Regions from separate parts of the Solibacillus sp. FSL K6-1554 genome, predicted to be linked through region 2. Evidence: riboswitches for the same ligand, from Rfam matches in the RefSeq annotation. Region 2 holds a riboswitch; each other region holds the start of a gene.
What was found. Region 2 has a riboswitch for thiamine pyrophosphate ahead of thiW (energy coupling factor transporter S component ThiW). Riboswitches for the same ligand answer to the same signal wherever they lie in the genome.
Positions count from the first base shown of each region.

Region 1 (7,974 bases), 430 kb from region 2:
TTTTTGCATCTGTGCTTTTGTTACAAAATCATTCGGGCGAATCGTTCCGTCTTCAAAGCCTGTCAGTAATCCTGTTGCTACCGCTTTGGCCATTTCCTGGCGATTGCCTTGTCCAATTTTATTTGCATCTTTAAACTGATCCAATACCTTTTCAGAATATGTTTCCTTATCCTGCAATCCTCTTGCCGCAATAAGGAATGCATGTGTGCGTGTCAGTTTTTCGTCTGGTGCAAATTTAGTTGGAGTTTTTCCTTTAATTAACTTTAATTCTACCGCTTTTTCAATATAAGGCTTAAGTGAATCAGGTACATCCTGAAATTTTACAGTCTGACCAGTACCGACCTCTACTCCCAATGCATCGATTACGGCCTTCACAAACACTCCACGTGTCATATCTTCATTTGTAGAGACTGGTGCCGCTGAAACTGCTGACATGCCACTTGCTAAAAGTGTTAGCGTTAAGGCTGATGCAGATAGTTTTTTCAACATTTCTTTCACTCCCATATTCTGTAGTGTATAACAGAACTATCATACTAAATTGCCAGAATAGTAGAAAAGAGTAATTTGGTACAGGTTATTCCAATCAAAATAGTACTTATATGACAGAATTTAACTTACAGTGAATTTACAGCCTCTTTTATATTATCGCTATGACTGATTGCAGAAATAACGGCGACTCCATTTACTCCGGTTTGTCTAACAATGAAACTATTTTCTACAGAGATTCCGCCAATTGCTACAATCGGGAATTGGGGGTACTGAGATTTCGCTTCTTGCAGTAACGTCAGCCCTACTGGTGCTCTCGCATCATCTTTTGTATAAGTTTCATAAATTGGACCAATTCCCGCATAATCCGCCCCATTTGCAATGGCCATTTCGAGTTGCTCCATCGTATGAACCGATACACCGATGATTTTATTTTTCGCGCAAGATCTAAATTGTTTAATACCGGTGTCTTCCTGCCCTACATGAATACCATCTGCATTTAATGTTAATGCAAGCTCGACATCATCATTAATAATAAACGGCACTTTATATGTTTGGCACAGCTTTTGGCATTGACGGGCAAACTCTGCATACGCATCGCCTTTTAATGCATTTTTTCCTTTTTCTCTCAGTTGGAACATCGTAATGCCTGCCTGTAACGCTTCTTCCAAAACAAGCAACGGTTCGCGTTTACAATTGGCCGTTCCCATCACAAAATATTTATTCAAATCAAAAGACATGGACATCGCACATCCCCCGCTGTTCATGATAGGCGAAATGATTTGTCGGACCGAACCCGTGACCAATATTAAGCGGATGACGGATTGCAAGCTGCACATATTTTTTTGCTTCTATTATGGCTGCCTCTATCGATCTGCCTTTTGCCATTTCCGCGGTAATCGCTGCAGAAAATGTACATCCTGTACCGTGAGTATGTTTCGTATCCACCCGCTCGGTTTTCATTTTAAATGGTTGCGTCCCGCGAATGAAAACCGTATCTGTCGCATGCTTACTGTTTAAGTGACCACCCTTAATGACAACACATTTCAGCCCCAGACTTAATAAATCATGCGCCGCTGATGCGATATCCTTTTCCGTTTGTATTTTATAGCCTGTCAGGATTTCCGCTTCCGGTATATTCGGGGTACAAACGGTTGCGAGCGGCAATAACTTTTCTTTAAGAGCTGTTGTTGCCTGCTGCTCTAGCAAACTGGCACCGCCTTTTGCAATCATGACCGGATCAACGACAAGCGGAATATCCGTATTTTTTAGTAAAGTCACAATGGCTTCGATAATTTCAGCACTAAACAGCATCCCTGTCTTAATTGCCTTTACGTCGAAATCTTGAAGTACTGCCTTTAGCTGAGCTTGAACGAAATCAGCCGTTGTCGGAAAAATTCCATGCACTCCTTCAGTATTTTGTGCGGTTAATGCGGTGATTACTGATGTACCGAATACACGGAGTTCCTGAAACGTTTTTAAATCGGCTTGAATCCCGGCACCGCCACCGCTATCCGATCCTGCTATCGTACATGTAATCATTTTCGTCCCCCCGCTAAATTTTCTAGTTCATTCAAGAAATTTGTGTGGAAATTTCCTATAGTTGCAACAGAATTGGCACTTGCCTGTTTATATTCATTAAGTAGCGTCATTAAGTCATCAAACGGTTCTTTACTGTTTGCAAGCACCGCTGCACATAAGGCACTAAGCAAGCAGCCACTCCCCGTCATTTTTGTCACCTTTTCATGACCACCCGCTACAAATTCCACTCTTTTCCCATCAGTAATAACATCTTGTTCTCCTGTTACGATCACAATACATTGATAGTTATTAGCCAACTTTTTGGCAGTCACTGCAACATCGATATCTCCTTTGCCACTATCCACACCTTTAGACGCCCAATTTACTCCCGCCAGAGCCGCCATTTCTCCAATATTGCAACGGATTACATTAATCTTTAAACGATCGAGCAGTTGTTGTGCTGTCTCCGCTCGAAACTTCGTTGCCCCTACACCTACTGGATCAAGGACAACGGGAGTATTATGCATGTTTGCGCTAAGTCCTGCTTTCTTCATCGACTCTATTGTCCGTTCATTCAAAGTGCCCATATTTAAAAGTAAAGCATTCGCCTGGGCAGCCATTTCCCCCACTTCTTCTATTGCATCCGCCATTACTGGTGAAGCTCCTACCGCCAGCAAGCCATTCGCTGTAAAGTTTGCGACAACATAGTTGGTAATACAATGAACTAATGGTTGTTTATTATAAATTGCTTGCAGACTCATTTACATACACTCCTTGTTCCCAGCTTTGCTTCGTCCAAGGCATTTCCCAAAACATCCATTCGTAATAACAGCTTTTCTTAAAATGCTCCTGTAATACTTTAAGCTTTGCAGGTTGTTCTTTCGCATATCGATCTAGCATCGATTTTTGTACTTCAATATTTTGAAGCATCTCCTCGGAAGCATATAATGCAATCCACTGTTCATAAAGAGGTATATTGGGGCATGCATCTTTTAATCTTTGCCCAATTTCCTGATACAGCCATGGGCATGGCAGGATTGCCGCAAATGCTTCTGCTACATCTCCGTTATGCACTGCATTGTACATATGGCTCACATAGTTATAGGCTGCTGGTGCTGGTTCGAATTGTTCTAAATCATCCACAGTCACACCTAATTCTTTAAACGTTGTACGGTGTAACTCAAGCTCGGCATCATGGATAAACTTTGCTGTTTGCAGAAAATATTGAACATCATCATCCGTTGTCGCTTTTGCAGCTGCAAGAGCTAATACTTTCGTATAATGTTTTAAATAATACGCATCCTGCAGCATATAAAACTTAAACTTCTCAAGCGGTAGACTCCCATCTGCAATCCCTTGTACAAAAGGATGATAAAAGCTAGCCTCCCAATAAAAATCCGTTTCTTTTCTTACCTTTTCACAAAATCCCATTGTTACTCCTCCTTTTTGTTGGCGGAAGCACAAAAAAGACGTCTCAACATATAGAGAGACGTCCCCAAAAAGTGTAGATACACTTTTCATTGCTCCCTACGTCCGTATTAACGGCCAGGTTCCAAGGGTCAGGTTTTAACCTTCTCAACACTGCTGTGTCCCCCCGCAAATCAAATGCTTGTGTATTTGCAAAAGAAAGACTCCACGTAAAATATACGCGGAGCCAAAGTAAGTACATATGTATAGCTTGTACTTTGCTCCCTACGTCCGTATTAACGGTCAGGTTCTAAGGGTCAGGTTTTAACCTTCTCAACACTGCTGTGTCCCCCCGCAAATGCATTTAATTACCCAGAGTGTAACAAATTAATTCGACCCGGGCAAGTGAATTCACAAAATTACGAAATTAATAGTTCAATAACAAATTCACAAAATAGCGCATCGTTAGTAAAAATTTTGTTACTAATGATGCGCTGACATCTATTGTAGATGGGTTACTGCAGATCTTTTACCAGTCAGTTCCTGATAAGCCTGAGCATATTCCTCGGCCAGTTTATCGACATATTGTTTTGTGGAAGTAATCTCTTTAATCGCGCCAATTCCTTGCCCGCTGCCCCAAATATCTTTCCAGGCTTTTGCGGTATTATCGTTAAAGTTCATTGCTGAAGGATCACTTTCTTTTAAATTACTCGGGTCCATCCCCGCGTTCATGATAGAACCTTTCAAATAATTCCCGTGGATTCCTGTAAATAAATTGCTGTATACAATATCTTCTGCAGTACTATCAACAATCATCTGTTTATATTCTTGACGAGCAAACGCTTCTTCGGTCGCGATGAATGGTGAACCGATATAGCCAAAATCAGCCCCCATCGCCTGTGCAGCCAATACCGAATGTCCTCGTGCGATTGATCCTGATAAAGCTAATGGACCGTCAAACCATTCACGGATTTCCTGTACGAGCGCAAATGGGCTTTGCTGACCTGCATGGCCACCTGCACCTGTTGCTACAGCAATGATGCCGTCTGCACCTTTTTGAATCGCTTTTTTTGCAAAATGATTGTTAATGACATCATGGAAAACGATGCCTCCATAACTATGTGCTGCCTCAAATACTTCTTCACGTGCACCAAGTGAAGTAATAATAATCGGAACTTTATATTTCACACAAAGCTCCATATCCTGTTCCAGACGTTCATTTGTTTTATGAACAATCTGATTAATGGCAAATGGCGCAGCCGGCTGATCCGGATTTTTGGCATTATAGCTGGCCAACTCCTCTGTAATTTCAGCTAACCATTCATCCAACTGGCTTGCCGGTCTTGCATTTAACGCAGGCATTGACCCAACTATTCCTGCCTTACATTGTTCAATGACCAATTGCGGATTGCTAATAATAAACAATGGTGCCCCGATTACTGGGATACGTAAGTTTTGTAAAATTTCCGGAATATTCCCCATCTATAATCCCCCTTTTATTCAGCTACTACTAATACTTCATCAGCTTCAATAAAATCTCCTTCTTAATTTAGATGACAATCAAAAAGTCAGATGTTTTTTCATCTGACTTTCTTTCCTTTTGCTATTTCTTCACTACATTAAAATTAGCCCCGATGAGCTGCCAATTTTGCGGGAATGGCAGACCGAGCTTCCAATAGCCGACTCCGCGCAAATTTAATCGCTTTACTAAATCGAACTTCGCCTGAATCGAACGCGCATCTTCAAACCAGACAATATGTGAACGCCCTTGCTCATCATAATAGTTAAAGTAGGGTGCCTGTGCTGTATAGTCAAATTGGATTGCCGCGTTGTAGCGTTTGGCCACTTCAATTGCACGTTGCGGGCTTATCGCTTCTGCGTAATCTCCTCCTTGTACAAAAGGTAATGTCCAATCGTAACCATACAAATTTTGCCCAAGTAAAATTTTATTTGCAGGAATTTCTGTTAATGCATACTGTACTACTTGTTCGACTTGCGGCAGCGGAGAAACGGCCATTGGAGGTCCAGCAGAATATCCCCATTCATATGTCATCAACATAACAAAATCCACTATTTCGCCGTGCGCCTTATAGTCATGGCCCATAAACCATTCCCCCGGCTGATCGGCTCTCGTTTTTGGAGCCAATGCGGTAGAAACGGTATATCCTTCCGCATGCATACGCTCGACAGCTCTTCGGAGAAAATTATTATAAGCTTCCCGCTGATCGCGTGCAATCCGTTCAAAATCAAAATGAATATCCGAAATATTTCCGATACGCTTTGCTTCAGCAATGATATTGTCCAGCAGTAAATTTTGAACAGCAACACTTTGGAAAATATCACGTGCTAGCTCAGCACTAAACTGATAATCCTCGAGATTAGTGATTGCCATTGCTATTCCTGTATTATTTTGTTCAGCAATTTCCGGTAATGGGTTAATTGTAGGCGCTTTTAATGAACCATCCCGTCTTGCTTCAAAACTGAAAATAGCTAAATACGTTAAATAAGGACTTGCCTCCCGAACTTGGTCGAGCAGCGTATCACTTATTTCATCGCCTCTTGGTTCTACATATGCCAAAATTTCTGCGGACCTTTTAGTTGGTTCCGGTATATACAATGAGGTGCCAATCATCAGCAACGCATCTGGATTCAAGCCATTTGCTTGTGCGAGCGTTAAATAATTCACCTGAAAACGTTGACCAATTGACCATAAACTATCCCCTGGCTGTACAATATAATACTGCCCTTTCAATGGAACGACCAATGCTTGCCCGACCACTAACCGGGCCGGCTCCGGAATTTGGTTGGCTTCCACTAAACTCTGCACCGTTGTTCCATAAGCCTGTGCGATTGCCCACAATGATTCTCCCGGTTGTACTACATGAATTTGAATTGTCCGTCCTCCTTTTCCTATGTACTAATTTATGAACTATATACCGTATTAATGCGGAAAGATAGGTTAGAAATATATAAGTAACCATGACAAAAAACAATATTATACATTTTCATTCATTCATATGCGCAACCAGGTTGACTGTTTCATACTATAGTTGTGAGGTGAAAAAATGCCAAGAGTAAAATACCGGGATTCCGATGTGGATTTGATGGCACGAATGATGCGGGCTGAGGCTGAAGGTGAAGGAAAACAAGGGATGCTGTATGTCGGAAATGTAATTGTGAACCGAGCTGTTGCTTCATGCCTGGATTTTAATGATGTGAGAACAATCGAGCAGGTTATTTTCCAAGTACAGGGCAATAACTATTCTTTTGAGGCGGTACAAAAAGGAAACATGTTTTATCAGAGGGCTAGAGAGACTGAAAGAAGATTAGCAAGACAGACGCTGGACTATTGGCGAGACCATCCGGCGAAATATGCACTTTGGTATTTTAACCCATCCGGCCCATGTCCTCCTACTTGGTACGATCAACCATTTACAGGTCAATTTAAACAGCATTGTTTCTATGAGCCTATAGCAGGAACATGTGAAAGTGTTTATATGGGCTAGCATTACCTATTGCTCAGCTATATAAGAAAAAGCCTTGTACATTCTATGTAGCGAGGCTTTTTCATTTTTCTTTATCCGTTACTTTTTATTGGATTGCTGGTTTTTATCATGGTTTGTTTTATTATTTTTATTTTTTAATTTCGAATCGAACTCTTCGGCAAATTCCGCTGTATTATCTTCCGGATTCCGGTTGTGACTTGTTGTATTTCGGTGTAATTCTTTATAGGTAGAAAAAGGATTATGTGTTCGCGTATTCATCGTTTCTTTACTGTTTTTGCTCATTTTATCACCTCCTACTGCCTTAATGTGTTCAGGATAGGAGGTTTTATGCTTTTTTCAGGCTTCCTCAATTTTTGTAATGAAAAAAAGTTGTAAAGCCATATTAAGAAGGAACCAATATTGAAAGGAGCATTTAAATGGGCAGAGATGATAGTAAAAGTAAAGGAACGAATAAACAATCATTACCGCAAACACCGAAAAACATGAAAATTGCACCAAACAAAGTAAAGGAAGAAATTGCGAATGAACTAACCGAGCTCCATCAGCAAGCAAAAAAAGGAAAGAGAAAAATGTATTGATATGTAAATGGCCTTCATTCCAGTATGTACTGGAATGAAGGCCTGATTTACTTCAAGACAAAGGTTAGAACTGTCTCGCCTTCGCATTAATTCTCAAAATCTGGTTATGCAGAGTTACCTCTGTTTCCCCTTTGATTTGAGACTTTTGATGCTTGTCGCTCGCCCAGTTTTGGTGGATCTTCTTAGATTTTGGATCTGTGAAACCCTTCTTATCCATTCGTTCCGCCTCCCTATGTTTAAAAGTGAATCAATTTTAGTATGGCTGTACTTGCTGCAGTTATTCCCTATAAAGATAAAAATTGATATCGACACATTTCCTAACAATTCCGAATTTCTTCCGCGTATGGAATCATTGCATCCACCAATACTAAACGTGTGAATCAGTCAATTTTCGCAAGAAAGGATGAGGAACAGTGGCTAAAAAAAGTTCAGGTACACCTAGCTGGAAACAAAATCACCCGATTACTTTATTATCC
Region 1 is NZ_JBBOSS010000001.1:2,716,502-2,724,475, forward strand. It holds gene MHB58_RS13505 (bifunctional 2',3'-cyclic-nucleotide 2'-phosphodiesterase/3'-nucleotidase) at 1-489, opposite strand, end outside; gene thiE (thiamine phosphate synthase) at 615-1,232, opposite strand; gene thiD (bifunctional hydroxymethylpyrimidine kinase/phosphomethylpyrimidine kinase) at 1,216-2,028, opposite strand; gene thiM (hydroxyethylthiazole kinase) at 2,025-2,768, opposite strand; gene tenA (thiaminase II) at 2,746-3,438, opposite strand; TPP riboswitch at 3,515-3,613, opposite strand; TPP riboswitch at 3,680-3,778, opposite strand; gene MHB58_RS13530 (NAD(P)H-dependent flavin oxidoreductase) at 3,916-4,896, opposite strand; gene MHB58_RS13535 (glycoside hydrolase family 18 protein) at 5,018-6,274, opposite strand; gene MHB58_RS13540 (cell wall hydrolase) at 6,480-6,920, shown strand; gene MHB58_RS13545 (hypothetical protein) at 6,999-7,202, opposite strand; gene MHB58_RS13550 (hypothetical protein) at 7,337-7,498, shown strand; gene MHB58_RS13555 (YpzG family protein) at 7,563-7,715, opposite strand; gene MHB58_RS13560 (hypothetical protein) at 7,912-7,974, shown strand, end outside.
Region 1: another riboswitch for thiamine pyrophosphate. It lies ahead of tenA (thiaminase II); the one in region 2 lies ahead of thiW (energy coupling factor transporter S component ThiW).

Region 2 (7,974 bases):
GGATTCTATTTCTGGAAAACGGTGAAATCGGCTATGACGGCGTAACCGAAAACTTCTTTACAGCAAACAATAATGAACGGATTCAACAATTTATAAAATCGATGCAGTTTATCTAATATAGGGGGATTTAACATGACAACAGAGAAAACAAATGTAGAGAGCTTTGATTTAGACCATACGAAAGTAGTAGCACCATACGTACGACTTGCCGGTACGAAAACAGGAGCAAAAGGCGACGTCGTAACAAAGTACGATATCCGATTCAAACAGCCGAACAAAGCGCATATGGAAATGCCGTCACTACACTCATTAGAGCATTTAATGGCTGACCGTATCCGTAATCATAGTGAAGACGTCGTAGATTTATCGCCAATGGGCTGTCAAACAGGCTTTTACTTGGCATTACTGAACTACAATGACTATGACGGCGTATTAACGATTATTGAAAATACGCTGAAGGATGTATTGAAGGCGGAGTCGGTACCCGCATGTAATGAAGTACAATGCGGCTGGGCAGCAAGTCACAGCTTAGAAGGCGCAAAAGCATTGGCTGAGGAATTTTTAACAGGCCGCGATGAGTGGCATATTGTTTTTGGGGAATAATTGATGAAGCAAGTCTTCTGTGAGAATAATCTCACAGGAGACTTTTTTATTGGAGCAATTGTTTTAAAAGTTCCTGTGAATAGGTTATTAATAAACTATAGTAACTAAAAGGAGAATTTGAATGTACAATACCTCAACGACTACATTAACAATGAAAAGAGAATTTAATGTGAAGCCTGAAAAAGTGTTTGACGCGTGGTTGAATCCTGTAATGATGAAAAAGTGGTTCTTTACATTGGAAGGGACGAACAAGCTTGCACAAAATGACCCAAAAGTAGGGGGCAGTTGGGAAATTGTAGACCACCGGCAAGGAGTGGACTACCGGGCGATCGGGGAATACGTTGAAATCAATTCGCCTGAAAAAATCGTGTTCACTTTTAAAATGCCGCAATTCAGCGAATTGGAAGATACAATTACAGTGGAGCTGAAAGCGTTGGGACAAGGCAGTGAAATGACGTACACCCAACTGATCCATGTTGAAAATAAAGAGCAATGGACAGATGCAGACATCGTAAAAGCTCTAGATGAAATGCGAGATTGCACAGAACATGGCTGGAACTTAATGTTCATGGGTCTGAAGGAATTAGTTGAGACCGGAAAAGTGAGCTATCAAGGTTAGGGCGTATAATGAAACACCGGGTGGGGGTCATGACCATCCGGTGATTGAATGTTCGGGGAAGATTTTCTAATAAAATGTTGAATTGTTCTACTAGATCTTTATACGGTACCTGAAGAAGTAGCCGCATCTTCGGAACAACAGCTCATCGCGAAATTTAAATATTAAACCAAAGGCATCGTCTAGTTAGGAGATGCCTCTAACTTATAGGGAGAAAAGTTCGCGAAAAAGGGTAAAATAGGCTAAATTGAAGTGGTGCAAATTTGAATTAAGAAGGGGAAGAGTCCGATGAAAAGCGCAAAACCATTTTTAATGTTTCAAGGCGGCGTTGCAGAAGAAGCGATGAACTTCTATACATCACTTATCGATGATGCGGAAATTACAAGCATTGTTTACTACGGGGCAAATGAAGGCGGAGACGAAGGAAAAGTCATGCAAGCCACTTTTTCGATAAAAGGTCAGGAATTTATGTGCATTGACAGTAATATAAAGCATGAATTTGACTTCACACCGTCATTCTCTATTTTTATTACGTGTGATACGGAAGAAGAAACCGACCATCTTTATGAAAAATTGCTAGAAGGCGGGCATCCGCTAATGCCAATCGATAATTACGGTTTCAGTAAGAAGTTCGGCTGGGTAAATGACCGTTACGGAGTATCTTGGCAGATTAATTTACCTTAATAAAATGTGCCGGGTGTCTGAATGGATACCCGGCGTTTCATTTTCTAATAAAGGTCTGAGTTGTTCTAATATATTTTAAAATCTTCTAATAAAAGTGAGATTTTAAAATATAATTGTACATTGTGCTAATAAGTCTTTAATATGTTCAAATATCGTCCACAGAAGTTCTAATAACCCCCTGCAATCTTCTAATATCTATCATAAATCTTCTAATAAAAAACGGCAGGCTACCGCAAAAAGGTCGCGTATCATAAAAAGAATAAGCCCGTTTTACCAAAATCCCAAACTGTTCTAATATCATTCGCAGAAGTTCTAATATCCCGCCAAGAAGTTCTAATATCGACACAAAAATTTCTAATAAAAACCCTCCATTCACCCGGCATTCTGATAAAGCATCCCGCCAAACGCCCGGTTTCTCACCATAATCTTCAGCAAGCCATAGCCTAAAAGCGCCCCCGCAAAAGAACTCATCATAAATGCCGGGACAAAACCGAACAGCGCCGCTTCCTGACCTAAAAATAAAATGGCGATCGGGTAAGTAGCCATCGCACCGAGCAACCCGGTCCCGATTACTTCACCTACTGCCGCAAACGCTAACTTCTTCGTTTTAGCAAACAGAAATGCAGCCAAAAAGGCACCAATCATACTCCCCGGATAAGCAAAAATACTGCCTGTCCCCATTAAGTTTCTCAATGTCGATGTAAGGAATGCCTGTAATACCGCATACCATGGACCGAGCAACACCGCCGATACGACATTGGCAAAATGCTGAATCGGAAATATTTTGGCAAAACCTAAAGGGATGTACACAAAACTGCTGAGAATCGTTGTAAGTGCAGCGATAATCGCTGAATACGTAAGCTTCCTCGTTTTATTCATCTCTTCCATCCTTTACAATAAATTTTTGCAACAAAAAAACCACTTTCAACTAAAGAAAGTGGTATCGCAGCCTAAAACAAATAAAAAGGGATCGACACTACTTTCCTACGCTAGTATTACCTAGATCAGGTGCAAAGGGTTCTTCTCAGCCAAACAGGCGCCCCTAGTAGTTTTCATATTCAATTATAAGCAGATTACCTGCTTCCAATATTAGGTTAATTTCACAGTTATCATAACACGGCCGTTTCATTATGCAAATGTATTTTTGAAATTTGATTCCTTTGACCGAGAAAAACTACTGCTCATACCCGCCGCCATAGTTGCCGGGCTGGACTTGCTGCCAAGGGTTTGGCGGACCGATGAACGTATTCGGTCTGACAGGAGCAATTGCCTGCTGCCATAAATTTTCGTTCATGCCATATGTGTGGGCCATAATATTTGCTGGTGTCAGCTTGAGGAGGTCGGAACCTAAAATGACTTCAGGTGTCGGTGCGTTGAAAATGGCGAGCAGATGCGTGTTGTTTTGCGTGGCGACTTCGTAATGCCACCACCCTTGAGGAACGTTCGCCACCTGGCCGGGGGTAATCGGAAAATGCATCAGCTGTTTCGTAAACGGATTCAAAATCGAAACAACCGCACTCCCCGCAATACAATAAACAAGTTCCGCCGCATTTTGGTGGTAGTGCGGTTCAATGACATTATTGGCACTCAAATAAATATCAAGCAGCGATATATTATCCAGTGTATTTAACTGGTTGACGCCCATTACATTAATAAAATTTTGCTGGTCTTTAACGAACAACGGGTTTTTATTAAGGTCGAATGTAAACTGGGGTTGCACTGATGTATAATCTTGATTCGGATTCAATAGTTCACCTCTTTTTTATTGTAGTTAAAATATGCAATAATTTACCAGTGCGTGCCTATTGTCGTTAGTAGCCATCCATCTAAAAATACACATACAACGCATTGATTAATGTGAAAATTAAAATAAACAGGGTAGCACCACATACAATAATTTCTGTAAAGTGGACGAACATGACTCTTTCATAACTTAACTCAGCTTTACGAAAACCAAAGAAATCCCCATGACTGATAATATAAATAAACGTACTCACGACCATTAAGGAAGACATTAAAAATGAAATTGTTGGCAAAGAAGTAACGTAGCGCGAGTTGCCTCCTGTTTCCATATAGAGCGGAATATCCAATCCCTTGCTTAACACAAAACTGACAATGACCATGATGTAGATAATAAACGAAATATTAAACGGGTGTTTGCGGTAATCGATCAGATCAAGCAACTTTTTTGTCTTCCCCTTAAACTCCCAATCCTTATTGTCTTCTACTCTGTCACCTTTCAGCATGTAAATAATACCGGCTAATACAAGCCCCGAAAATAAATACCATTCCAACATCGTAAAAAACAGCGTCCAGCTATAAAACGGTGCGATCACAAGCGGGAGAACAACAAGTCCACTCAACCATTTATTAAATGGCTGATTGGCAATTAGCCATTCGTTCAAAGCATGCCGTTTATCTTTTGTATGTCCTTCTTCCGGTTCCTGGTAACTGAAGAATTGATTCATTACAAAAGCGCATCCTACCAGTACCAACCCGATTCCGAAAGTAAGATAAGAAGCTTTCGGATAAATCACGACCCCATCATAATTAAGGATGATCCAGTTCCCGCATAGGGCAGTGATCAATATCCCGGTAAGCATCATATATGAAGATAAGTTTCTCATCCGTACACCTCCAATTGTTCTATTCTACGTCGATAGGCTGGAAATAGTTTCAAATAAAACAGGAGGTATGTAAATAGTTCTAATAACGACCGGCAATGTTCTAATAAACCCAAAAATGTTCTAATATAATTGCGATTTTCTAATATATCACTCAGTTGTTCTAATAACCATCCGACATCTGGTCTTCTGTCAATATTTCGGACACGCGTTAAGAGACTTTTTTGCTACCGCCCTTCGGTTGCTCTGTTTTTCATCCCTCCATGCCCAGACCTGAGCATGGAGGGATGAAAACCCTGTAAGAGAACTTTATGAGGCATTTTGACAAACTGACTCCTGTTGATTTCTCTCAAATTGGTTTGGTGATAAATAACCGATTGTTGAATGACGTCGTCGTTCATTGTAAAAGTTTACGATATATGACTCCACGCTCTTTCGTGCTTCTTTTTTGGATTCGAAACGGTGACGATAGATCCATTCTTTTTTGATTGTGGCGTGGAAGGATTCAATACACGCATTGTCATAGGGATCTCCTTTACGACTCATGCTAATTTTAATCCCATGTTCTTTTAAAGTTCTTGTATAGCTTGTGGCACAATATTGTGCGCCTCGATCTGAATGATGAACTAATCCCTTCTCGGGTTTTCGAACTGCTAATGCATGCTTCAAGGCTTGATCTACTAATGTTTCTTCCATATGATCTGCGATGGCCCAGCCGACGATTTTACGAGAATATAAATCCATGATGGACGCAAGATACACCCACCCCTCCAGTGTTCGAATATAAGTTATATCTGCGACCCATACTTTATTTTTCTCTTTTACTTGAAATTGACGTTTGACTAGATTCGGATAAATAAATTGATGGTGATTGGAATCCGTTGTTCGTTGAACAGTTTTCGGGATTACGGCACTTAACCCAAGGTTTCGCATCATATTCGCAATTTTCTTTTGCGAACAGACATAACCTAAACTCGCTAAGTCTTGCGCAATGCGAGGGCTACCGTATGTACCAAAACTCCTCGCATACGATCGATGAATCTGATAGGCAATTTCTGTATCACGTACTTCTTTTTCCGATAAGGGCTGTATCTGTTTTTTACGCCAATCATAATAACCGCTTTTTGAAACCATCAATACTTTACACATCATCGCAATGCCAAAGTCGTTTTTATGCTTTTCAATGAATGCATAAATCACTCGGGGTTTTTCGCGAAGATGTGCATAGCCTTTTTTAGAATTTCATTCTCTTCTTCCAAATCACGTAACTTCTTATCAAACGCTGCCTGCAACTTATCTACTTCGCTAGAAGTAAAGTATCGTGTGACATCCTGATTTTTCGATTCACGATAATCTTTAATCCATTTATGGATCGTTGAAGACCCAATTTCAAACTTAAATGCCAGATCTGAAACTTTTGCGCCATCTTCTAAAACAGACTTTAAAATGTATTCTTTTGTTTGTGCGTCTAATCGCTTACGAGTTTGTTTTTCTTTCATCGGTTCCACGTCCTTTTTTAGATATCTTAATCTTAAAGTGTCTCTTAAGACGTGTCCATTTTTTATACTAACCTCACATCTTCAAATAAAGCACTCCGATGTTCTAATATCCCGCCGACATTTTCTAAAAACCGCCCCAACTATTCTAATAAAATCCAAAACAAAAAAGCGATTGCACAAATGAACTTAATAAACAGGTTCCTACTGTGCAGTCGCTTTCTTCATAATAAGCTGCAGTATTTCATTGGCACAAATCGCATCCGCATCGGCTGTATGATGGTTAAGAAGCGGAATGTTATACGTTTCGGCAATGACATTTAAATTATTTCTCGGGCTGTCCAAATATTTCCGCGCAAGCAGTACAGTGCAGGCAGCCGGATTTGTTGGACGAATGCCATTTCGGAAAAACTCCAGCGCGAGAAAGCTGTACCAGTCAAAACCGATATGATGACTGACGATCGGCAAATCACCTAAAAAAGCTTTAAACGCATGAATGACAGGGAAGATCGTTTGCTCATCTTTCACGCGTTCATTAGTAATCCCGTGAATATGCGAATTTTTGATCGGTTTTTCCGGATTCACAAACCGGTGAAAGAGGTCCACCGTTTCACCATGGCGAATTTTTAACGCAGCTATTTCCACGATTTTATCGCCCCTAGCAGCAGAGCCTCCCGTTGTTTCGATATCAACGACAACATATTCGGGTGCACGCTCCAACAGTTCCACCATTTCCGCAACCTTTAAGCGCGGGCTATACGTTGTAATAAACTTTCTTAAATACTGCGCGGCAAGCTTCGTATTGTAATAATGGCCATAGCGCGTCCGGGCAATATAGCCGTGCTGTTCCAGTTCATCAATTGCCTCTGTCGGATAGCTTGCGGCCAATGCTTCACGTTTGGCAAAGCCCACAATCGAGCACGTAATCATAATGCGAATATGCAGCCGTTCGATGTTCATAAACTTCACCTCTTAATTGGAACGTTTGTTCTATAATTGAACCATATATGAAGTAAATAATAAATAAAAAAGCTGACCACAACCGAAACAACGAGCAATGGTCAGCCTATCAATTACTCAGAAAACGGATTCGGCACTGGTTGCAGACGCTCTTGGACTTTCTTCGCAACGACCGTTTTTCCTTTTGAAGGAACGGTATTTGGTATTGAAGATCTTGCTTCGAGGTCTTCCCAGAAAACCGCGTTTTTAATGCCTAACACTAACGGGTTGAACGTTGGGTTAAGCCCCAAACGTTTTTGCGTATCGTAATCTTTCAGTGCGGTTAAAGCGGTTTTCGAAAGCAGCACAATCGTAATGACGTTCACCCAGCCGAGCAAACCTACTCCTAAATCAGTAATCGCCCAAATAAGAGTAGCCGAATTCACTGCACCGAAAATAACCATGCCTAGAAGACCGAGGCGGGCAGCATGTGTAATAATTTTCCCTACTTTGCCGATATTCAGCGTTTCTTTAATGAAGGCAATGTTCGTATCCATTTTGTAGAAGTACGTAATTAACGTAGTAAAACAGAACAGGAATAATGAAATTGTCATAAAGTACTGACCGAATGTCGGAGAGATCAGTGTACTCATTGCCGACTGTGTATAAATTTCAGGGTTAGCACCTGGAATGTTCGATACGATGGCCTCGCCAGCACTTGGCGCAACATTGTACATACCTGTAATTAAAATCATAAAGGCTGTCGCTGTACAGATTAGAAACGTATCAATGTAAATAGAAAATGCCTGTACTAAACCTTGTTTGGCAGGGTGCGAAACACTCGTTGCACCGGATTCAAACGTTTCTGTACCTAACCCGGCAGCACTTGAGAATACACCCCGCTGTACACCCATTGCGATGGCTGTACCGACCAGACCTGCAAATGTAGCATTCAAGTTAAGCGCACTTGTCACAATCAATGAAAACATCGCCGGAATTTCAGAAATGTTAA
Region 2 is NZ_JBBOSS010000001.1:3,142,567-3,150,540, reverse strand. It holds gene MHB58_RS15720 (amino acid ABC transporter ATP-binding protein) at 1-116, shown strand, start outside; gene MHB58_RS15715 (S-ribosylhomocysteine lyase) at 133-603, shown strand; gene MHB58_RS15710 (SRPBCC family protein) at 725-1,222, shown strand; gene MHB58_RS15705 (VOC family protein) at 1,508-1,903, shown strand; gene thiW (energy coupling factor transporter S component ThiW) at 2,276-2,782, opposite strand; TPP riboswitch at 2,868-2,957, opposite strand; gene MHB58_RS15695 (cupin domain-containing protein) at 3,078-3,650, opposite strand; gene MHB58_RS15690 (nucleotidyltransferase) at 3,730-4,530, opposite strand; gene MHB58_RS15685 (IS3 family transposase) at 4,837-5,727, opposite strand; gene MHB58_RS15680 (transposase) at 5,724-6,026, opposite strand; gene MHB58_RS15675 (3'-5' exonuclease) at 6,228-6,983, opposite strand; gene MHB58_RS15670 (alanine/glycine:cation symporter family protein) at 7,097-7,974, opposite strand, start outside.

Region 3 (7,974 bases), 380 kb from region 2:
GCCGTCACCTGATTCTACGATGTGCTCAGCCTTCGCCGAAATGAACGGCTCTACCGCCAACACCATGCCTTCTTTCATGATTGTCGTATCCCAAGCATCGTAATAGTTCAAGACATGGTTTGGTTCTTCGTGTAATGATTTACCTAAGCCGTGTCCTGTTAAGTTCATAATTACCGTCAACCCGTGATCACGTGCTTCACGCTCTACTGCTTTACCGATCTGATTTAATTTCGAACCTGCTTTAACCTTTGTCATCGCACGGTCAAATGCTGATTTTGCTACAGAGCAAAGTTTTTCTTTATCTTCATAACCTTCACCAACAACAAAAGAAATACCTGTATCTGCAAAGTATCCGTTTAAAGAGCCCGAAACATCAATGTTTACGATATCGCCGTCCTGAATAACCTTGTTCCCTGGAATGCCATGTGCAACTTCGTGATTTACTGAAATGCATGTATATCCCGGAAAATCGTATTCGTCTTTAGGACCAGAAACCGCGCCTGCTTCCGCAAACATACGGCCTGCAATTTCATCTAATTCTTTCGTTGTCACGCCAGGTACTGTCGCAGCTTTCATTGCCTCGCGAATTTCAGCACAAATGCGTCCAATTTTTTTAAACGCTTCTATTTCTTCTTGTGTAGTAACAATCATGTGTAACTTCCTTCCTCTTAAACAATGTCTACCCTTAACTATAGCATACTTAATATCGGTTGTAATTGTTCAAGGATTTTAAAATTATTTGGATTTATGATCAAATTAATACGACATTGTACAATAGAAATTAGAAAAAGCTTGCATCGGGAAAATAATCCCTTGCTGCAAGCTTTGAGTTTTCCATTCATTATGGTGTTTGTGCTTTTTGGAGTAAACGGGGTGCAGATGTGAATAATATAACTGCAATAACCGCTGTAATTATTGTTGCAGGTACCATATAAGTACTGTTATAAATTATTGAGTAGATCCACACATTATCATCGCCTGCGTACTCTTTAAAGAACACGACACCTGCAAGCAAGTGCGAAACAAATCTTAAAGCTCCGCCTATTAGAGCTCCTATTACGATATAAATTGCCATTTTTACTTTATTGAGTGATTGTGTTGCCTGTAATAATGGCTTTCTTACAATTGCCGCTAACCCTACTACTGTAAAGGCAAGACCGTAATCTAAAATCGCCTGAAGCCAGTGTACTATGTAAGCGCCGAACATCATTTGCATAACGCCGATCAGCAAGCCAGTTGCAAGTCCTGCTGTTAGCCCCCAACGAATGGCCATTAACATAATCGGTACCATAACAAAGCTGATTGACCCGCCCTGTGCCCACATTTTAAAAGATACTTGGTCCAATACAAGTCCGATGGCAGCAAATATCGCTATCTCCACCATCATCAATAATTTTTTTCTGTCCATAACAATTCCCCTTTCTTTTATCCGATGTAACAAAAGTGAAGAGGGATAGAATGGAACTTTTACTTCTTCTAGGTATTTAGAAAAAGCAAAAAACGATAATCAGGACAAAAGCCTGACTATCGTTTGAACAGTCGGATTCTATCCACATCCCTACGCAAGTGCTAACTTACAGGTTCAAAGAGTCAGTGCAATCCCGTGCACAATCTCAGCCGACTTTCTCGGCACCCCTTGTGGTACATCTAAATTTTTATTGTTTGAACATGCTCATTGTAACGAATATTTCTACAACTTTCAACAGCTATTATTTTGAAACGTACTAGAATTACATATAATAGATACGAAGGAGTGATAAATGATGGATCAATCGAAAGGTTTAAGTGCATTAAGCTATTTGAGCTTTTATTTTGCACCGTTTATTTTACCGGTAATTATATTTATCGTTACGAAAGATCAAGCCGTTAAAGGCCATTCTAAAAAAGCTTTTATTTCTCAACTTATTCCAATACTGTTAGGGATTTTGTACATGATTTACTTTTTCACTTCCGTTCTTTCCTGGAATAATACTTTGACAGTGAGCGTGCAGGATTTCTTTATTAGTTCACATTTTATCGGATTTATTCTTTTAGTCCTTATTACGTTTATTCTGGCGATTTGGAATCTAGTCCAAGCGATTAAAGTTTTACGTTAATGTTTATGATAGCTCCTTCTTTGGGTATATTTTTTATACGAAATGTATTCGTTAAGGAGTGTATATCATGAAATTAAATAAACTCATTAAAACCGCAATTAAATATGGACCGATCGTGTACCCGATCATTAAAAAAATGATGGATAAAAAATCTGCACCCCAACCAGCAACTACACGACGAACGCCAAAACGTTAACGCAGAAAAACACATTTCGCACTAAAACTCGTGTGAAATGTGTTTTTTGTTGTCTTTATTTAATAATAATTTCCGTTTTACTGTAGCCTTCTTTTAGCTTTTGGACTTGTAAAATGGCAGGCATTGCTGCTTTTAATTCGGCCACATGGGAGATGACGCCGATTAGGCGGCCTGTTTGCTGAAGATCGATCAAAATATCGATTGCCCGTCTTAACGCTTCCTCATCCAATGTACCGAAGCCTTCATCGATAAACATCGTATCGATATGCACACTTCCTTGAACACTTTGAATAACATCGGCCATTCCTAAAGCTAATGAAAGTGAGGCATTGAATTTTTCACCGCCGGACAATGTTTTTACATCCCGCGTTTGTCCTGTATGGCTGTCATATACATCGATACTGAGCCCGCTTTGTGCATTTCCTTCTTTACGACCTGTCGATTTCAGGAAGTATTGACCATTTGATAAGACACGTAATCGTTCATTTGCCGCATGGGTTACTTTTTCCAAATAACCAATTTGCACAAATCGCTCAAATGAAATTTTCGAATCGTTTTGTCCACGGATTAAATTATAAACATGCTCCACCTGTATCAGTTTCGCTTTATAGCTTTCGATCTGCTGTGCGAATTGGTCAAGTTTTTCGAGAGTTTCCTCACATTGCTCAACATAGGACTGGGTTAATGTAATTTTAGAATACTGTGCCTCGATTTGCTCATTCAGCTCATGAATCTGTTGCTCACTTGCCGTTAAATCAGCCCGTTCTTTTCCTTCGAGCAAAGGTTCTTCCTCGGAAATTTGAACAGATAATGTATGAACATTTTGCTTGTAAGCTTCAACTTCATCCTGAATTTGCTGCTGAACATTTAATGGCAGTAACGCATTCTTATATGTTTCCAAGTCAAAACTTTCTTGCTGCAATGCTGTATCAAACGCTTTTTGCGCTGAAAGAGTCTCCTGCTGTTTTTCTGTTACAAGGTTTTGTGCATGTAGATGGTTCACTTCACAAGATTTTTCATCTAATTGGATTTTTTGCATTGCCTCCAGTGCACTTTGAATTGCACTTTTTAAATGGCGGTGTTTTTGCTGCTGGCTGGCCAATTCTTGTGTTACTTCATCCAATGTAGAAAACTGAGGCAATAATGACTGCTCACTTTGCTCAAGCTTCCCTTTTTCTTGTGCATATTGTTTATCGATATCGACTACATATTGCTGCCCTTTTTCAATACGGCCTTGCAGCACTTCTTTACTTTCAATAAGCTGTGCCATCGTTTTCTTTTCAGTGATGAGCTGTGCCTGCTGCTGCTTTTGCTTTGTCAATTGCTCAGTCAGTTCGGCCAATTGCTGTTCATAATAATGTAGTTGTGAAAGATCAACGTTCAGTAACTCTAGAGCATTTCTTTTCTGTTCCAATGCTGCCTTTTCAACATCCAATTTCGAATTGACCTGATAAAAGCTTTGCATAGCACGGTCGCCTTCTTGACGAAGATGTTCCAGTGCATTTTCATCAATGGTAAACGCTTCGCTATTATGAATGGCTGGATGCTCCGTGCTCCCACATACAGGACATGCTTCCCCATGATGTAATGAAGCCGCTAGAAACGCTGCCTGATTGCTGCGTATTTGCTGCTCCATATTTTGCAGCTTCTGTTGCGCTCCATCGGCAATTTGTTTCTTATCAGCAAGCTGTTTCACTAAAGTTTCTATATTCTTTTGTATTGCAGCCACTTCTTTTGCCATTTCAATTTTTCGTGTTAATACAGCATGTGCTTCATACGTTTCATGGTACGTCACTGTCGCATCTTCCAGCTCATTTATAATAGCCTGCTGCTGTTGATGTTTTTCTTTTAAAGAAGCTGCTTCCTTTTGGAGCTTATCAAATAATTGCTTTGCGTTTTTCTGGTTTTCTGCAAGCTTTGCCACCTTTTCCCGCTGCGTATTAATCGATTGATAGATCGGGACAAGCTGTTCAAGCTGTGAAATTGATTTCGTAAATTCATCCAACAGTGGCTCATGCTGCTTTTGCTCCTGATAGTGATTTGTCGCCTGCAGAAGTTGTGCCTGTGCACGTTCATAGTCAGCCTTTGCTTTCTGTAAGGTAACTTCGGCTTGTTCAAGCTGCCGTTTTACCTTCTCATATTCACGTTCTAAAGGTTCTATTTGATTAGCCTTTTTTGCAAGTACAAGTTTCTGTTGTTCTGCTTGTATTTTATCCTTTTGCTGCAGCAATTCATCGAGCCGGGCTTTCCTGATTAAAAACTTTTCAATTCGCTCATTTAACAGCCTTTGCTCATTTAATGATTTAACTAACGTTTGTAAATGCGTTTTCGAGGCTGCATATTGCCCTTTTAATGCCGCACATTGCTCTTCATAAAATTGCTGTTCTGTTTCCAATGCCGTTTTTACTTGATACAGATTAATGACATCATTGTTCAGAGCTGTAAACAGTTCCGATTCTCTGTGCGGGAGGCGGGACCGAATATCATGAATCGTATTATCCTGCTGCATCCTTGCTTGTTCATAATGCTTTTCAGCAATATTCTTTTTCTCTTTCAGCAGTTCCACCATTTTCGTAAAGCGTTCCGTTTTAAAAATTTTTCGGAAAATCTCTTCTTTATGCTTTGATTCCGAAGTGAGGAGCTTTTGAAATTCTCCTTGCGGCAGCATGACGATTTGATTGAACTGGGACTGTGTTAAGCCGATCAGTTCTTCAATTTTCGACTGAATGAGCTTCACTTGAAACTTCTCTACAGCGGGCACAGTGACCCCATCCGTAATTTCAAAAAACTCGCGCTTTGCACTTGCCCCGTCATGACCAAATTTCCGCCAAATACGGTAAAGGCGACCGCGTACTTCAAATTCCAGTTCGACTTCCGTATCAACTGCTTCATCCGCAAAATCACTGCGCAAAAACAGCGACTTTTCCCGATCCTCTCCACTTCCAGAATCATAAAGCGCAAACGTAATCGCATCAAAAATAGTCGTTTTTCCCGCGCCCGTTGCACCGGAAACGACAAAAATTCCATGTTCATGGAGTTTAGTAAAATCAATGACTTCTTTTTGATGATATGGTCCAAATGCTGTCATCGATAATTTTATTGGTTTCATCGTTACAGCACCTCCTGTTTTTCACGTTCATTTTCGATTAGCTGCTCTAAAACATCAGTATAAATCTCTTTTATTTCATCACTTAAAGGCTTGCCTGTCATTTCCGTATAAAATAGCTCAAACAGTTCCGAATCATCCATCTGAACACGGTTCATTGTTGTCGCATGCTGTTCAAGCTGTTCATACACAACCGTTCGTTCAATATGCAAAGCATTGGGATAAACTGTGCGGACAAGTTCGGCAGCACCTTTTACATAATGTTCATCCTGTAATTTTACAAATACATAATCGTCGTTTACTTTATGCTGCAATATATCCTCAAGCATTCCCGTCACGACACGCATATCCCGTACTGGGGTAAGCATTCTTTTTTCAATCGTCACTGACCCGTCTTCATTTAAATCAACAATTAAAAATCCCTTTTTATGTGTCACTTCAGATTCTGAATACTTAAGTGGTGATCCTGCATATTGGATTTTCTCGTTTGCGACAAAGTGGGCCTGGTGTAAATGGCCTAACGCTGTATAACAGAATGGTTCAAACAACGCTGAACTGATACACTCCGTCCCGCCAATCGTCAACTTGCGTTCAGAGTCACTCGTATTCGGTTCCGGCATCCCGTCTTTTGTAATGAAAGCATGGCCGATAATGATATTACGTTTCGTACAGTCCATTGTCTGTTTAATCTGTTCAATGATTTTCGCCATCGCCGCTTCATGAGTTGTAACGGATTGATCGTCAAATACTGCCCGTACAATTGAAGGCTCCGCAAATGGAACTAAATAAAAATGAACTTCTCCGTATTCATCGTGCATTATGACCGGATCGATATTCTGTTCTAAATGGCCAACGATATGTAACCCGCTCGCCTTCATAAATTCACTGCCAAAATTTAAACGTGTAGCGCTATCATGATTTCCAGCAATTGCTAAAATCGGTGTTTTCTCATCGACTAAAATTTCCTTCAACGTTTTATTTAATAGTTGGATTGCATCTGTCGGTGGTACAGAACGATCGTACAAATCTCCGGCAATAATGATGACATCCGGCTTTTCTTTTCTGATTTCTTCGATAAACTGTTCAAGCACAAATTGCTGGTCTCTTGTCATCGATACACCTTGTACTATTTTTCCTAAATGCCAATCTGCTGTATGAAAAATTTTCATGAATACCGCCTCCTATCTTCTAACTATAAGTGTACATGAGGAAAAATAAAAAAACCACATAGTACGAATATTCGTTCGTACGATGTGGTCTCCTCCAATAAATATTGTCGGAATGCTTTTTATACTAAGATCGGGATTGGTCGATCAAGATTATGCAGTGCTATAAATGGTACGTCTTCTACTGCTAACTTATTTTGTTGGATCCTCAGCATTTCTTCAAATGTTTTCGGATTTGGTGCTGGCATTGCATCGATTGGCAATATAAGTGCCTCATTACCGCTATAGCTTTTCAGCATTTCATTAGCCATAATACGGTACCCAAGCTGGTTTGGATGCACATCCGCCACGTTCGGCAAATATGTTGAACGCTGCTGATCAAATGTTTCATAAACATCTACAAATATATGGCCTGCCGCTTCTGTTTCCTGCTTTAATATCGCATTTAAAAGCTGCACCGCTTCTACTGCTCCGTCTACCTGTTCTTTATGAACACTTACATAAGGGAAATAATAGCCAAGTACATATACTGTCGCTTTCGGGGCCTTTTCGTTAATTATTGAAAGCAGCTCTCTCATCTGATTCCTTACTTCATTTAAAGCGAAATTGGCGTTAAGCTGACTAAAAGCGAGTGTTCCCTGTTGAGGGTTATGTGTAATGAGCGGCAGTAAATTATTCGCTCCGGCTGACAGTGTGATCAATGTTGCTTCACTTAGTAATGGTGCTGCCTTTTCGGACTGAACTGTTTCCATTACATTTCCAACACGGTATCCGGGGAAAGTAAGCTCTTTTGAAAAATGTGCGAGCTTACCATGTCGCTCTAGCTGCAAAGCAATGTAATCCGTATATCCTGCATCAATTTGACTGTAAGGTGTTTGCCCTGCTGCCAAAGAGTCGCCAAGTGCAATATAAACTTCTCGTTCATTGGCTAATGCTCCCGTTGGAAACAGGACAATACAAAAAATAAGAATCCCTATTATTTTTCGCATTTATTCACCCCACTTCTTTTGTTAGAATGCCCAATTACCTTTTCTGAAAATCGGTTCTGTTGTGCCATCTGCCAGAATCCCATCAATATCCATTTCCGCACTGCCGATCATGAAATCCTCATGTGTAATCGACGTATTAATGCCCAGTGCTTCCAGTTGGCCCTTTTCAAGTTCCTTGCCACCTTCATAGCACGTCGGATATGCTTCTCCGATTGCTAAATGGTTAGAGGCATTTTCATCAAATAATGTGTTGTAATATAAAATATTAGATGAAGAAATAGGTGACTCATGCGGTACTAATGCAACCTCTCCCAAATATGAAGAACCTTCATCGGAAGCAATTAGCTGCTTTAATAAGTCCTGACCTACTTTTGCCTCAACATTAACGATTTTACCCTTTTCAAATGTCAGCTTAAAATCA
Region 3 is NZ_JBBOSS010000001.1:3,525,875-3,533,848, forward strand. It holds gene map (type I methionyl aminopeptidase) at 1-651, opposite strand, end outside; gene thiT (energy-coupled thiamine transporter ThiT) at 842-1,408, opposite strand; TPP riboswitch at 1,539-1,647, opposite strand; gene MHB58_RS17630 (DUF4870 domain-containing protein) at 1,764-2,096, shown strand; gene MHB58_RS17635 (hypothetical protein) at 2,164-2,292, shown strand; gene MHB58_RS17640 (SMC family ATPase) at 2,348-5,401, opposite strand; gene MHB58_RS17645 (exonuclease SbcCD subunit D) at 5,404-6,567, opposite strand; gene MHB58_RS17650 (SGNH/GDSL hydrolase family protein) at 6,687-7,553, opposite strand; gene MHB58_RS17655 (aminopeptidase) at 7,575-7,974, opposite strand, start outside.
Region 3: another riboswitch for thiamine pyrophosphate. It lies ahead of thiT (energy-coupled thiamine transporter ThiT); the one in region 2 lies ahead of thiW (energy coupling factor transporter S component ThiW).